Regions from separate parts of the Inediibacterium massiliense genome, predicted to be linked through region 2. Evidence: riboswitches for the same ligand, from Rfam matches in the RefSeq annotation. Region 2 holds a riboswitch; each other region holds the start of a gene.

Region 1 (5,094 bases), on a different contig from region 2:
TTCATTACTTGAACAAAAGGAACATAATACTTACATTATACAAAAAGACCATATTAAAGCTCAAATGGCTGAAGAAGATCATTATCGAGTATATTGTTATTATACGAATACACCCTATCGCAATTTTGAACTTTTTCAAATCGAATTGGATGAAAACTACTCCTACAAATCTGTAGGTCATTCTAAAAAATCAGAAGAATATATTATATTATTAGAAGGTGAATTAACGTTAAAAGTAAATAATCAAACTTATAAACTACAACCTAATGATTCAATAAGTTTTCTAGCATCTAACCCCCATACATATGTAAATAGTGGAAAGGGAACTTTAAAAGCTACAATCATAAATTTTTATCCTGTCTAATCATAAAAATGATTTACATTTTATAAAAAAAGGAGGGCTAAAAAATGAAAATTAAGATTGCTACACAAAATAATATAGACGATATTTGTATGTTATATCAAGAGTTATTTTCAGATATGGCAATTTTACAACCTACATTCTTTCAAAGTGCGCACCAAAACAAACTATTTGTACAAAATATTATTATGAGTCCAAACTCAGATATTTTAATAGCAGTCGATCACCATGAAACCCTTGTAGGCTTTGCTCTTATTCAAGAACTAGAAACGCCACCTTTTAATTGCTTTGTCAACCATCATTATGCCTATTTAATGGATATCATTATAGCAAGTACTCATCGTAATAAAGGGATTGGCTCATCTTTAATAAACGAAGTAAAAACATGGGCGCAAAGTCGAAATTTAGATTATATAGAGTTGAATGTTTTAACAAAAAATGTTAGTGCTATCAAATTATATGAAAAACATAAATTTAAAAATGTAATACAAACTATGCGATATACATTATAAATATAATTTCTATAATTATAGTTTATACAAGTTTTTAAATTGAACCCAACAATGTTTTCTTGCTTATCTAAAAATATTCATAAGTAAATACATAATATAAATGATATATTTAGCCATAATTTCACCAAATACATTCATATTGGAAAAAGAGAGCTTATGCTCCCTTAACTACTTTTTGTCTTTGTTTGTTGGATTGATAATAATTATTTTATCTTCAATATCATCTAGATCATCATGATCTATCCTTGTGTTATTTCGTTTTGTATTATAAATCTCTCCATATTCACCTTCTAGACATTTCATTGAAGATTTTTCATTTTTACTCATCTCATCACCTCGTTATTAGTATTTCGTACAGGTGATGATGATATACATATCCAATATACTTAACATATTTATTTTCTTTTTACACATCCTATATAATACACACAATTACAAAAGGAGTGAAAAACATTGTCTAAAAATAGACTCGTTGTTCCTGAAGCTCGTCAAGCTTTAGAACAATTCAAAATAGAATCCGCTCAAGAATTTGGTGTAAATGATCCAAAATCACTAGCTTCAAATCATACTGGATATATCGTAAGAAGATTAGTAGAAATGGGAGAAAAACAATTAATCAACAATCATAAAAAACATTAGTGCTATAACAGGAGTTTTATAAGACTCCTGTTTCAATATATAAAGTAACCTATTCCATTAATATATCTAACATTTTTTGAGTATGATTTAAAAAATCTTTCATAACTATATAATGTTCAGTCTCTTCATATTGAACTATTTGAAAACCTTTTTTTATCTCATAAATCACAGCATTGGGGTATGCCATAATAATAGGTGAATGAGTAGCTATAATAAATTGGCTTCCCTGCTCAACTAATTGATGCATCCTTGAGATCATAGTCATCTGTCTTGTAGGTGATAACGCAGCCTCTGGCTCATCTAAGATGTATATCCCTCTTCCTCTAAATTTATTTATAAATAAAGAAAGAAATGATTCTCCATGAGATTGCTCATGTAATGACTGTCCACCATAAAAATCAATAATTCTTGGTCCTCCTCCACCTTTATCTAATTCATCAATATTGGTAGCCACATTGTAAAAACTTTCTGATCTAAGAAAAAATCCATCTTTAGGTTTACTAGCTCCTTTAACCAATCTGATATAATTATGTAGCTCTGAATGTGTATCCATTGATGAAAAATTAAAGTTTTTTGTCCCCCCCTCTGGGTTAAAACCATATGCTGTCGCTATTGCTTCTAAGATCGTTGATTTTCCAGTTCCATTCTCCCCCTACAATGAATGTGACTTTAGGATGAAACTGTAATGTAGATAAATTACAAATAGCGCGCAGACAAAATGGATATTTATTAAAATTAGATATCTTGTCTCTCTGTAATTCTATACTTCTAATATACTGATTGATATTTCCAAAGTCCATAAAAGCTCCCCCTAAAATATAATCATACACTTCCTTATATTATAATACCTTCTTTACTCTATGTACAAATCATACATTCTATCCACCTTTAAAAAATTCTTAATGCACAAGAAATAGCTTTTGATTCTCAAGTGGGAAATGTTATATAATGTAAAAAAGTCTTCTTTTAGAAGATTTATTAAGTAGCCTGTTTTGAAATACATAATAAAAATTATAACTCTTATTCTAATTCAACCAAGGAGGTAAAAATGTGAAGCTAAAAGTTTTAGTAGACAACAATACCTACATTGATCAATATTATTGTGGAGAACCTGCTGTTTCGTATTATATTGAAGATGAGGATATCCGCTTACTATTAGATGTAGGCTATTCTGATCTATTTCTAAAAAATTCTACTGCATTAGGTATAGATTTAGAAAGTATAAGCACTATTGTTATTTCCCATGGTCACGATGATCATACAAGAGGATTAAAATATTATTTTGAACACAAGCCTAAAAATAATATTTCTATTATTGCTCATCCAGATGCATTTAAGGAAAAAGTAATAGACAACTTAAAAATTTGTTCTCCTATTTTACAGAAAGATCTAGAGAAAAAATGTAATCTAATTCTTTCAAAAGAACCTATAAAAATTAGCAAACACATCATATTTTTAGGAGAAATTCCTCAAATAAATGACTTTGAAAATAGAAAACCTATTGGTAAGCAAATTGTTGACAAAACTTTAGTTGATGATTATGTAATGGATGATACAGCCCTTGTATATAAAAGTGAAAATGGTATCTATATTGTTACAGGATGTTCTCACAGTGGAATATGCAATATAATAGAATATGCCAAAAAAGTATGTAAAGATCATCGGGTATTAGGTATTATAGGAGGGTTTCATTTATTTGAAATAAACAAACAAGTTAAAGAAACTATCCATTATCTAAAACAAAATAATGTAGAAGAATTATACCCTTGCCATTGTACTTCATTTACTGTTAAAGCAGAGATACATAAATCTTTGCCTGTAAAAGAAGTTGGTGTAGGTTTAGAAATAAATTGGTAAAAGTATGTTCTATATCGAATATGATTTTCTAGGAAATATATACTTTATTTGGATATAAATTTATTTTTTGTTTGACAAAGGAATCTAAAAAATGTTATATTAATAATACAATTATATAAAGTATCCTTCAGGGTTGGGTGAAATTCCCTATCGGCGGTATAGCCCGCGAGCCGTAAGGCAGATTCGGTTAAATTCCGAAGCCGACAGTATAGTCTGGATGAAAGAAGGTGAATATATTATACATATTTTATTATGTATGTTTATTATGCTTTTTGATCCCCTTAAGGTTGCTTAAGGGGATTTTTTATATGCATACATTTTTAGAAAAACCAAGGTACTTTATGTAAAATTTATTATAATTTGGAGGAAATTTAAATGAATGAACCATTATTAGCTCAGTTTGGAAATTCTAGAACACGTATAGAAAAAGCATTGGATAATCTTAGAGATGGCAAGGGCATCCTTCTTGTTGATGATGAAAATCGTGAAAATGAAGGAGATCTTATTTTCCCTGCCGAGACCATTACCATACCCCAAATGGCTATGTTAATTAGGGAATGTAGTGGTATTGTTTGTCTTTGTCTCACAGAAGAAAAAGTTAAAAAATTAGATTTACCTCAAATGGTACCTGATAACACATGTAAATACGAAACTGCATTTACCATCTCAATTGAAGCTAAGGATGGAGTTACTACAGGGGTTTCTGCTTCTGATCGAGTGACTACCATTCTTACTGCTGTAAAAGATGACTGCAAACCTGAAAATTTGGCTCATCCTGGTCACGTTTTCCCACTTCGTGCCCGTAAAGGCGGTGTTTTAGCTAGACGTGGTCATACAGAAGGCACTGTTGATCTTATGCGTTTAGCAGGATATAAACCTGCAGGAATTTTATGCGAACTTACAAATCCTGATGGAACTATGGCCCGCCTACCACAAATCGTTCACTTTGCTAAAGCACATGATATGACCGTTGTTTCTATTGAGGATATTGTAGAATATAAACAGAATATGTAAAAAACTAAAAGAACAAAGTCTTTCTTCAAAAGATTTATTAAGTAGACTTTGCCCTAATACATTACGGAAATTATGAAAATAAAATTTATGAATAGACCATAATTTCCTATATATTATAAAAAATCATAGGTTAAAATCTATGATTTTTTTGTGGCTTTATCTTTTCATTATAAGAAAACTCCTAAGAAACTATATTTAAAAACATAATCATTATATATCAAAAAAATATAAAACTAGAAATAAATCAATTGACTGAATAAAAATTAAAGCTTATAATAACATTTACAAAAAAGGAGGTGATAATATGTTAAAAACAAAAAAAATAGTAATGATTTTATTAAGTATGCTTTTGGTATGTTCAATGGTAGGATGTGGTGATCAAGAACCTGCTTTTAAGCCATTGCCGATTGACGTAAATGGTGCAAAAATTCTACTTGGACAATCTACTTTACAAGCATTTATCGATGCAGGGTATAAGGTAACATTAGACAAGACATTAAAAGAAGACATTGCTGGAGAAAAAATGCCAACTATGACTTATGATGTAGCCGCTTATGTAAGTAAAGACAATAAGATCGTAGGTATGGTAAGCTTTCTAAATAATACAAAGGATACCCTTCCTTTTGAAGAATGTATTGTGAATGAATATGAAATAACATATAAAGATCCATCATGGACTGGACAGTACGATACAGACAATGTTTTAGTAGA
Region 2 (5,094 bases):
GAGAATGGGTTCTTTTATGATTGATGATATATTCCCCTATTAATTTTTCATCTTCTATAAGAGCGATGGTAGCTACCATAGATGATGTATCAAAACTTAAAATTTTCATGATTATTTCAACTCCTCTAGTATGGTATGAAAATGATGACTTGTTCCTTTTATTTCTATTTCTCTTGTATGATCATCGATTTTTTTGATATGAATCCATAGATGTTCTTTTGGAATAATCTCTTCTATTTGGGAAGCCCACTCTACCAAGCAAACTCCCTCTCCATAAAAATATTCCTCATACCCTAAATCTTCCATTTCATCTATTTCTCCAATTCTGTATACATCAAAATGATACAAAGGAACTCTTCCTTCGTATTCATGAATAATAGTAAAAGTTGGACTGGTTACACATTCCTCTACTTCTAAACCCTTGGCAATTGCTTTGGATAAAGTAGTTTTTCCTGCCCCTAAATCACCTGTTAAACATACTACATCTCCCTTTTGTAAAAACTTTCCTAACTTATATCCTAAATCATAAGTCTTTTGTTCACTACTACTTATTATTTTCATTTTTACACCTCTATCTTATCTACTTAAGTGTATTTTACCCTAAATACTACTATCTTTATATATTTTCTCAAAAAAAATACCAAAGAGCAAGGTTTCCCTTGCCCCAGACTGAAGACAAACTATATTTTAGCAAAGTCATAAAAATAAGGAACATTTATTGAAAATTTGTGAAAATATAGAATAAGTGAGAAAATGCTTAGCATTACATTGTTTGAGCATAGCGAGTTTGTAATGCTATTTTCGATCGTTTCTTTATATTTTCCAAGTTTGAAAATTTAGTGACGTTTTTTATGACTTTAGCTACAGATTGAGAAAACTTTCTCTTAGCCTATCTTTCCTTTAAAATAGGAGAAAGCTTTTTATATAATGATATGGTAAAAATAGATATAATAATTGCCTTGATGATATTAAATGGAATTACTCCATAATAAACTAATGTTTTTATATCTTTGATTGCACCATTTGCTGAAGCACTAATGGCTATAATTTGTTCTAGGGGCATAACCTTTGCATAAAAAGGAAGCAGCATAAAATAGTTGGCAAGTCCTCCCACAATCCCCATACATATAGCTCCAATAATCAATCCAATAATAGCTCCTGTCTTCTTTTTCTTCATTCTATACATAGCACTAGCAGGAATAATTAAAGAAATTCCTATTAAAAAATTTGCAAATTCTCCTACTCCCCCTGTAGTAGTTTTTGTTAAAAAATGAAGTAAATTTTTTACAAGCTCTATCATAATTCCTGCAGCAGGTCCAAGGGCTAGACCTCCGATCAAAGCAGGTAAATCACTTAAATCCATTTTTAAAAAGCCTGGAAAAAATAAGATAGGCATTTCTATGAACATAATTAAGTAAGCCAAAACAGATAATATTGAAATTTTTACCAATCCATGAGCTGTTGTAACCGTTCTAAATCCAAAAAAACCTTTTTGTACTGTAGATGTTCTATTCATTTTAAAAACCTCCTTAAGTCTTTTCAGGCACAAAAAAGCCTGAAGAATGATCTTCAGGCAACATGAACACATAAAAAATTCATCTTCTTCCATCCAGACTTTACTGTCGGTACTGGAGTTACACCAGTTCAGTAGCTTTCGCCACTCGCGGACTATACCGCCGGTCGGGAATTTCACCCTGCCCTGAAGATTCACATGATTTTATTTTATTCTATATTGATTATACATGAATTGTTTTTCTTTTTCAATACTTATCAGATCAAGTTATTGATCTAGTTACATTCACTTACTAAAGAAACATTTTTTTTATGTACAAAATAAATAATAAAAATCAATACCATTTCATGAGGTAACAATAACAAAATGCTTTTCCAAGCTACAAAATGCAAATAAATTGGATTAATATTCATAAAAATAAATACAGATCCTTCCAATAGACAAACAATTGCACTAGAAATTAATATAGCAAAAAAGCTAGTCTTCCATTTTACTCTCGTAATCCAATGAGTATATAAGATAAAAGTACTTATCCATATTATTGTATACATATCAAAATCTGCATATTGTTTAATAAAGTAAGAAGTAATGCCCTGAAATATAGCCACTCCTATAACTTTTTTTATATTAGGTCTCTCTCCCATCAATAAAAGCCCTGCCCATAACATAAGTATTGCTTCTGGAAATGCGCCAAAAATCATTACACTTATAGGCATACTATTCATCTAAAGCTCCCCTTTAAATTTACTTGTATCTATATAAAATTCTACAAATAAAAATCACATAAATCATTCTCCATATGATTTACTTTTCTTCATATACAATTGTTCCATCTATAATGGTACAGCTTACCTTTGATTGCAAGTCGAAAGGATGCCCATCCCATATGGCTATATCTGCATCTTTTCCTTCTTTGATGCTTCCTACATGGTTATCAATGCCTAAAATTTCTGCTGGATAAATAGTAATCGCCTTTAGAGCTTCTTCTTCTTTCATTCCTGCTTTTACTGCAAATGCTGCACACATAGGAAGATATTGAACAGGTATTACAGGATGATCTGTCATAATAGCTACTTTCATTCCTGCATTGTTTAAAATACCTGGAGTTTCAAAGGTAGTATTTTTAAGCTCTACTTTAGGTCTTTCTCCAAAGCTTGGTCCTACAATAGCAGCTAAGCCTTCTTCTTTTAATTCATCTACAATTAAATGTCCTTCTGTACAATGATCTAGAGTCATTTTCACATTAAATTCTTTTTTAATTCTTATAGCGCTAAATATATCATCTGCTCTATGAGCATGAGCTTTAAGTGGAATCTCTCTTCTTAGTACAGGAAGTAATGCTTCTAATTTCATATCATAAGAAGGTTTTTTAGATAAATCATCTTTTGAAGCTTCTAATTGTTCTTTATATCTTTTTGCTTTATATAAAGTATCTCTTAAAATAGCAGCTGTAGCCATTCTTGTCATAGGAGTTTGTTTTTGATCATGATACACTCTCTTCGGATTCTCTCCAAAAGCACACTTTTGTGCTAGTGGCGCCTTTACAATCATATTGTCAATACGATCTCCATATGTTTTAATAGCTGCAAACTGACCTCCTAATACATTGGCACTTCCAGGTCCTGTAGCAACGGTAGTAATCCCACCTTCTCTTGCCTCTTCAAAGTTTTTATCTAAAGGATTAATAGCATCAATAGCTCTAAGATGTGGAGTTACAGGATCTGTCATTTCATTTCCATCTGCTCCTTCAAAACCTATAGCATCTTCCCACATGCCTAAATGGCAATGCGCATCAATACATCCTGGCATGACAATTTTATCTGTAGCATCCACCACTTTTGTATTTGCAGGAGCTTCTATATGTTCTGCTATTTTTTTTATTTTTCCTTCTTCTATTAATATACTTCCTCTTTCATAATTTGTACCTTCCATGGTCCAAATGGTAGCATTTTTGATAAGTAACATAAAAACATCCTCCATTTATTGTTATTTTCTTTCAATTATACCATTCAATACTATTTATAAAAAGATTTTTACCACTTTACACTACAAACTTTTTATAATATCTATTAATTCTTCCATACTTTCTACTACATGATCAGGATCGTGTTTCATATACATATCCCTAGGAAGAGCACTCCATCCCACGGCTACAGAAATCATTCCTGCGTTTTTTCCACATAAAATATCATAGGGACTATCTCCTACAATCATACTTTCCTCTACTTGGCCACCTATTTTTTCTAGTGCTAAAAGGGCAGGAGTAGGATCTGGTTTATGAATAGTCGTATCATCTGCACCAATAATCACATCAAAATAATCCGTTAGATGAAATAAGTCTAATCCTCTTTTAGCAGATTCGTTCAATCTTGAAGTAACTACTCCTAGATGATACCCATCATCATATAATCTTTTGAGTCCTTCTTTTACTCCTTGATGCATAGTAATATAATCATCAAATCTACTGAATTGAAAATCTCTATAGGTTTTTAATGCCACATCACTTAAATCTTTAAATTCTCTATCTAATGTAACTTTTAATATTTCTCCAAAAGACTTTATAATCTCTTCTTTAGGAACATCCTTTTTGAGATGTGTTTTATAAGTATATTGAAAGGACTGAATAATTAGCTCATTGGTATCTAATAATGTTCCATCTAAATCAAATAATATATTTTTAATGGTCATTTTATACTCCCTTCATGGTAAGTGAAATCTTTCCTCTTTCTATATCTAATCCTATAATTTTTACTTTTACTTCATCTCCAACAGCTACTACATTCATAGGATGTTTTACAAACTTTTCACTAAGCTGTGAAATATGAACTAGACCATCTTGTTTGACTCCTATATCTACAAATGCTCCAAAGTCTACTACATTTCTTACGGTTCCCGTCATTACCATATCTAGCTTTAAATCTTCCATCTTTAGTACATCTGATCGAAATACTGGCTTTGGCATTTCTTCTCTAGGATCTCTACCAGGTTTTTTTATTTCTTGTATAATATCCTTCAGTGTAGGAATTCCGACTTCTAATTCAATAGATAACTTTTCTATATTTTGCTCTAGTGTATTTCCTGGTTTATATTCTAATATTTTTGACTCTATATCTTTTAATCTCCCAGCTTCAATATGATTTTTTAAGTATCCTAATTTTTCTACAAGTTTCATAGTAATAGGATAAGACTCTGGATGAACTGCTGTATTATCTAATGGATTGTCCCCATTAGATATCCTAAGAAAACCTGCACATTGCTCATAAGCCTTTTCCCCTAATCTTTTTACCTTTTTGATTTCTTCTCTGTTTTTAAATTTCCCATTTTCTTCTCTATATCCTACAATATTTTTAGCAATAGATGAAGAAATTCCTGATACATATTGAAGAAGAGAAGGTGTTGCTGTATTTAAATCTACCCCTACACTATTTACGCAATCTTCTACTACATTTTTAAGACTTTCTCCTAATTTGCTTTGATTCAAATCATGCTGATATTGTCCTACTCCAATACTCTTTGGATCAATTTTTACAAGCTCTGCCAATGGGTCTTGTAGTCTTCTCCCTATAGAGATAGCTCCTCTT
Region 3 (5,094 bases), on a different contig from region 2:
ATATGAAAAGTCTTAGATAGAGTAGCTTCTTCTAAGACTTTTATTTTAAGGAGGAAATTCATGGAAAAAAAACAGCCCTGTTGTCATATAGTAGATGGAGAAAGAGTTAGCCATCGATCGCAAGAGGTAACAAATGCTTTGATCAATAGATTGAATAGAATAGAAGGACAAGTAAGGGGTATTAAGGGGATGGTAGAAAAAGGAGTTTATTGCAATGATATTTTGATTCAAATTGCAGCGGCTCAATCTGCTATGAAGGGAGTAGGAAGACTTCTTCTTGAGAGTCATATGCGTACTTGTATTGTAGAAAGTATTAAAGCGGGAGATGAAGAGGTTATTGATGAGATTCTTACGACTATTGATCGTATGATTAAGTAAATGTTATATATAAAGATTGCTCATTACAAAAAAACAGTTTTGAGAAAACTAAGTTGTTTTCTAACAAAACTGTTTTCATAGACAAAGTCATAAAAAACGTCACTAAATTTTCAAATTTGGAAAATATATAGAACCGATCGAAAATAGCATTACAAACTCGCTATGCTCAAACAGTGTAATGCTAAGCATTTTCTCACTTATTCTATATTTTCATAAATTCTCAATAAATGTTCCTTATTTTTATGACTTTGCTAAAATATAATTTGTCAGCAGTATGTGTTTTTTAACAAAACTGTTTTTAATGTATTCACAATTCTTTATATATACGATGTGATAGTGTGGTTGTTAGAATTCTTTAAGTAAATTAGCCATTTCAATGGCAGTCATAGCTGCATCGTATCCTTTGTTTCCAGCCTTTGTTCCTGCTCTTTCAATAGCTTGTTCGATTGTATCTGTAGTAAGTACTCCAAATACTACAGGAACTTCAGTTTCAAGTCCTACTAAAGCTACTCCTTTTGTTACTTCACTAGATACATAATCAAAGTGAGGAGTTGCACCTCTTATAACTGCACCAAGGCAAATGATCCCATCATATTTTTGTGATTTAGCAAGTTTTTTAGCAACTAAAGGAATTTCGAAAGCTCCTGGAACCCAAATGATTTCTATATCACTTTCATTTGCTCCATGTCTTTTCAGTGCATCTAATGCACCAGATAAAAGTTTGCTCCCTATAAATTCATTAAATCTTCCTATAATGACTGCAAATTTTAATTCTTTTGCAATTAATTTTCCTTCGTATATTTTCATTTTTATTCCTCCTCTATATTTAACATATGTCCCATTTTTTCTTCTTTTGTTTTTAAATAAAATTCATTTTCTTTACGATATTCCATGATAATAGGAACTCTTTCTACGATTTCTAATCCATATCCAGAAAGGCCAGAAAGCTTTTTAGGATTGTTTGTCATAAGTTTTAATTTTTTTATTCCTAAATCAGAAAGAATTTGTGCACCAATTCCATAATCTCTCATATCTTCAGGAAATCCTAATGCAATATTTGCTTGTACTGTATCCATTCCTTGATCTTGAAGAGCATAGGCTTTTAATTTATTCATTAGACCAATACCTCTTCCTTCTTGGCGCATATATAAAAGAACTCCACGTCCTTCTTTTTCAATTTGTTTCATGGCAGCTGCATATTGTTCACCACAATCGCAACGAACAGATCCAAAGGCATCTCCTGTAAGACACTCAGAATGAACTCTTACCAAAACAGGATTGCCATCTGAAATATCTCCTTTTACAAGAGCTACATGATGCTCTTTGTTTAATTTATTTTGATAGCCTATGACTTTGAAATCTCCATATTTTGTAGGCATATGAGCTTCCGCCATTTTTTCTACAAGAATTTCATGCTTTCTTCGATATTCTATTAAAGAGGCAATGGTAATGATTTTTAAATCATGTTTTTTTACATATTCCATAAGCTCTGGAGTTCTTGCCATAGATCCATCTTCATTCATAATTTCACAAATGACTCCAGCAGGATAAAGTCCAGCAAGCTTTGCTAGATCTACACAAGCTTCTGTATGACCAGCTCTTTTCAATACGCCTCCTTCACGGGCTTTTAGAGGGAAAATATGACCAGGTCTTCTAAAGTCAGTAGAATTGCTATTTGGATCTAGTACTTTTTTTATAGTATGGGCTCTTTCAAAAGCTGAAATTCCAGTTGAAGTATCTATTGCATCAATAGATACAGTAAAAGCAGTTTGATGATTATCTGTATTATGAGATACCATCTGAGGCATATCTAATTCTTCAAGCTTTTCTTTACATATAGGCATACAAATTAATCCTCTTGCATAGGTTGCCATGAAATTAATATGCTCTGGTGTCACTAGCTCAGCAGCCATTAAAAGATCTCCTTCGTTTTCTCGATCTTCATCATCTATGACTACAATCATTTTTCCAGCTTGTATATCTTCTATGGCTTCTTCGATTGTATTGAATTTGTACATTTTTATCACCTCGTTTTAAATTTTTTAAATTTACATTGTATTTGAAATTATATAAATCCATGTTCTGATAAAAAATTCATATTGATATCTTTTTTAGGAGAGGATTCTCTTTGTAATAAAAATTTTTCAATATATTTTCCAATCATGTCGCACTCTAAATTAACAGAATCTCCTATTTTTTTATCAAGGAGTGTAGTCATATGTTTTGTATGAGGAATAATAGATACCTTAAATAGATGATTGTCTACATAAGCTACAGTCAGACTGATACCATCAATAGTGATGGATCCTTTTAAAACAATATATTTTAAAATTTCTTCATGGGCTTTAATAGATACCCAAATAGCATTATCTTCTTTTTCAAGGTCTGTAATAATTCCTACTCCGTCAATATGACCACTTACAATATGTCCGCCTAAACGATCACCTAGCTTTAGTGCTCTTTCTAGATTTACAGGACTATTTTTTATAAGATCCTTTAAATTACTTCTTCTCATAGTTTCTGCCATTACATCTACACAAAAAGAGTTTTGGTTAAAATCAGTCACTGTAAGACATACTCCATTTGTAGCAATACTATCACCTAAACAAATATTTTCTAATATTTTTTTTGCTTGAATTGTAATTTTTGCTGATTTTTCTCCTTTTGTAATAGATAAAATAGTTCCAATTTCTTCTACAAGTCCAGTAAACATTTTATCTCTCCTTTGCAATATAGCCTTTGATCATGATATCTTCTTTGAAATGATCGACTTCTATATGATTTAGGCATATAGCATCTTTCATAAAAGAAAATCCTTCTCCCTCTATAGGTGTTAAGGCATCTTTTCCTCCTATGATTTTAGGAGCAATAAAAGAGATCACTTGGTCTATGATTCCTTCCTTAAGAGCAGAAAAATTTAGTGTTCCTCCTCCTTCAAGCAAAATACTGTCTATTCCTTTTTCTCCTAAAGTTTTCATCAAGTAAGAAAGATCTATTTTTCCATCTTTAGAAGGAGTAATCAAAACTTCTGCTTTTGTATTTTCTATTGATTTTATTTTTTCTGTTGAAATCATCTTTGTTGTGACAATAATAGTCTTTATGTCTTTACTTGTTTTTAATATATTGCTATTTAGAGGAATTTGACCTTTAGAATCTACAATAATCCGAATTGGATTTTTTCCTTTGTAATTTACAATACGTGTAGTTAATAGAGGATCATCTGCTAAAACAGTTCCAATTCCTACCATGATTCCTGTTACTTTGTGTCTAAGTAAATGGACGTATTCTCTAGAGGAAGAATTGGTAATCCATTTGGAGTCTTTAGTAGATGTAGCTATTTTTCCATCTAGAGTCATGGCAGTTTTTAATATGCAAAATGGTAATTTTGTACTGATATATTTAACAAATATTTCATTTAATTTCTTTGCTTCTTCTTCTAAGACTCCTGTAACTACTTCTATGTTGTGCTTTTTTAATATTTCTATTCCCTGTCCTGAAACCAAAGGATTTGGATCTTTCATAGCAATGACTACTTTTTTGATTTTTTTATTTACAATAGCTTGTGCACAAGGAGGAGTTTTACCATAATGAGAGCAGGGTTCTAAGGTTACGTACATAGTAGATTCACTTACATCTTCTGTCGAATTTAAAAATGCATTGATTTCTGCGTGAGGACCTCCGAACTTTTCGTGATATCCTTCTCCTATAATTTGCCCATTTTTTACAATGACTGCTCCTACTAAAGGATTTGGGCTTGTATGGCCAATGCCTTTTTGAGCTAAATGTAAAGCTTTTTTCATATAAAAAGTGTCCATTTTTTTCACCTCTATGGAATAGATGATTATATTATTCCAAATTTTATAAAAAACTTTCATAATTAAAAATTCGCATATTCCTATCGGAATTGCTCATGGCGCCAACGAAATTCTTTCATTTCATTCAGAATTTCCGTTGCTTAAAATTTGATGAAAATCTAACTTTCTAAAGTTATACACAATTTATTCATTTATATAGTTCCCTAATGAATAAGAAAAGCCCTGAAAATATTATTTTCAGGACTATCTCATCATAAAAAGCACATCTATAAAAATATAGATATACATATTCCTCTTCTTCCATCCAGACTATACTGTCGGCCTTGGAATCAAACCAAGTCAACCACAAAAGTGGCTCGCGGGCTATACCGCCGGTCGGGAATTGCACCCTGCCCTGAAGATTGTATTCATTTGTATGAAAATATCGTAGCATTTCCTTTTTTAGGTGTCAAGAGGTATTTTATGTAGAATAAAAAGATTTTGTATGCATAAAAATAGTTAGAAAGGAAATAATTTTAAAATATGCGTCAATTGATAGAAAATTTATTGAAAAATATGTATTTTAAATTTTATGATATATTTTATGGAAAATATTGAAAAAACATATTGAAAATGATATACTGTCCGTAGAATACGATCACGATAGATGAAAAATAAATTGAAATAATGGAGCGTATGGATATATATAAGCGTAGATAAAATACAAATGTATGCAATGTGAAAACAAATATTTTATATAAGGAGGATATACAATGTCTAGTAAAATATTAAATAAATTCTTGAAAGAAAATTTGGAAGATTTGAAAAAAAGAGGGCTTTACAATACAATTGATCCATTAGAAGGAGCAAATGGACCTATTATAAAAATAAAAGGAAGAGAACTTATTAATTTATCTTCTAA

Evidence for each region. A riboswitch is a leader RNA that binds a small molecule or an ion and turns the genes downstream of it on or off. The one in region 2 is predicted to bind FMN.
Region 1: linked by a shared signal. The riboswitch ahead of ribB (3,4-dihydroxy-2-butanone-4-phosphate synthase) and the one ahead of BN2409_RS06380 (ECF transporter S component) in region 2 are both predicted to bind FMN.
Region 3: linked by a shared signal. The riboswitch ahead of ribD (bifunctional diaminohydroxyphosphoribosylaminopyrimidine deaminase/5-amino-6-(5-phosphoribosylamino)uracil reductase RibD) and the one ahead of BN2409_RS06380 (ECF transporter S component) in region 2 are both predicted to bind FMN.

The regions. Positions count from the first base shown of each region.
Region 1 covers NZ_LN876587.1:1,411,213-1,416,306, forward strand. Annotated here, with positions in the region: gene BN2409_RS15425 (helix-turn-helix domain-containing protein) at 1-364, shown strand, start outside; gene BN2409_RS15430 (GNAT family N-acetyltransferase) at 409-873, shown strand; gene BN2409_RS17395 (hypothetical protein) at 1,042-1,200, opposite strand; gene BN2409_RS15435 (alpha/beta-type small acid-soluble spore protein) at 1,327-1,512, shown strand; gene BN2409_RS15440 (AAA family ATPase) at 1,562-2,065, opposite strand; gene BN2409_RS17745 (hypothetical protein) at 2,103-2,312, opposite strand; gene BN2409_RS15445 (MBL fold metallo-hydrolase) at 2,563-3,369, shown strand; FMN riboswitch at 3,489-3,602, shown strand; gene ribB (3,4-dihydroxy-2-butanone-4-phosphate synthase) at 3,745-4,383, shown strand; gene BN2409_RS15455 (hypothetical protein) at 4,688-5,094, shown strand, end outside.
Region 2 covers NZ_LN876586.1:534,737-539,830, reverse strand. Annotated here, with positions in the region: gene tsaB (tRNA (adenosine(37)-N6)-threonylcarbamoyltransferase complex dimerization subunit type 1 TsaB) at 1-109, opposite strand, end outside; gene tsaE (tRNA (adenosine(37)-N6)-threonylcarbamoyltransferase complex ATPase subunit type 1 TsaE) at 112-561, opposite strand; gene BN2409_RS06380 (ECF transporter S component) at 890-1,516, opposite strand; FMN riboswitch at 1,594-1,711, opposite strand; gene BN2409_RS06375 (hypothetical protein) at 1,789-2,238, opposite strand; gene BN2409_RS06370 (amidohydrolase) at 2,318-3,478, opposite strand; gene ppaX (pyrophosphatase PpaX) at 3,560-4,201, opposite strand; gene BN2409_RS06360 (Tex family protein) at 4,203-5,094, opposite strand, start outside.
Region 3 covers NZ_LN876583.1:160,142-165,235, reverse strand. Annotated here, with positions in the region: gene BN2409_RS01120 (metal-sensing transcriptional repressor) at 61-378, shown strand; gene ribH (6,7-dimethyl-8-ribityllumazine synthase) at 724-1,185, opposite strand; gene BN2409_RS01110 (bifunctional 3,4-dihydroxy-2-butanone-4-phosphate synthase/GTP cyclohydrolase II) at 1,188-2,396, opposite strand; gene ribE (riboflavin synthase) at 2,444-3,091, opposite strand; gene ribD (bifunctional diaminohydroxyphosphoribosylaminopyrimidine deaminase/5-amino-6-(5-phosphoribosylamino)uracil reductase RibD) at 3,093-4,193, opposite strand; FMN riboswitch at 4,482-4,599, opposite strand; gene BN2409_RS01095 (glycine C-acetyltransferase) at 4,946-5,094, shown strand, end outside.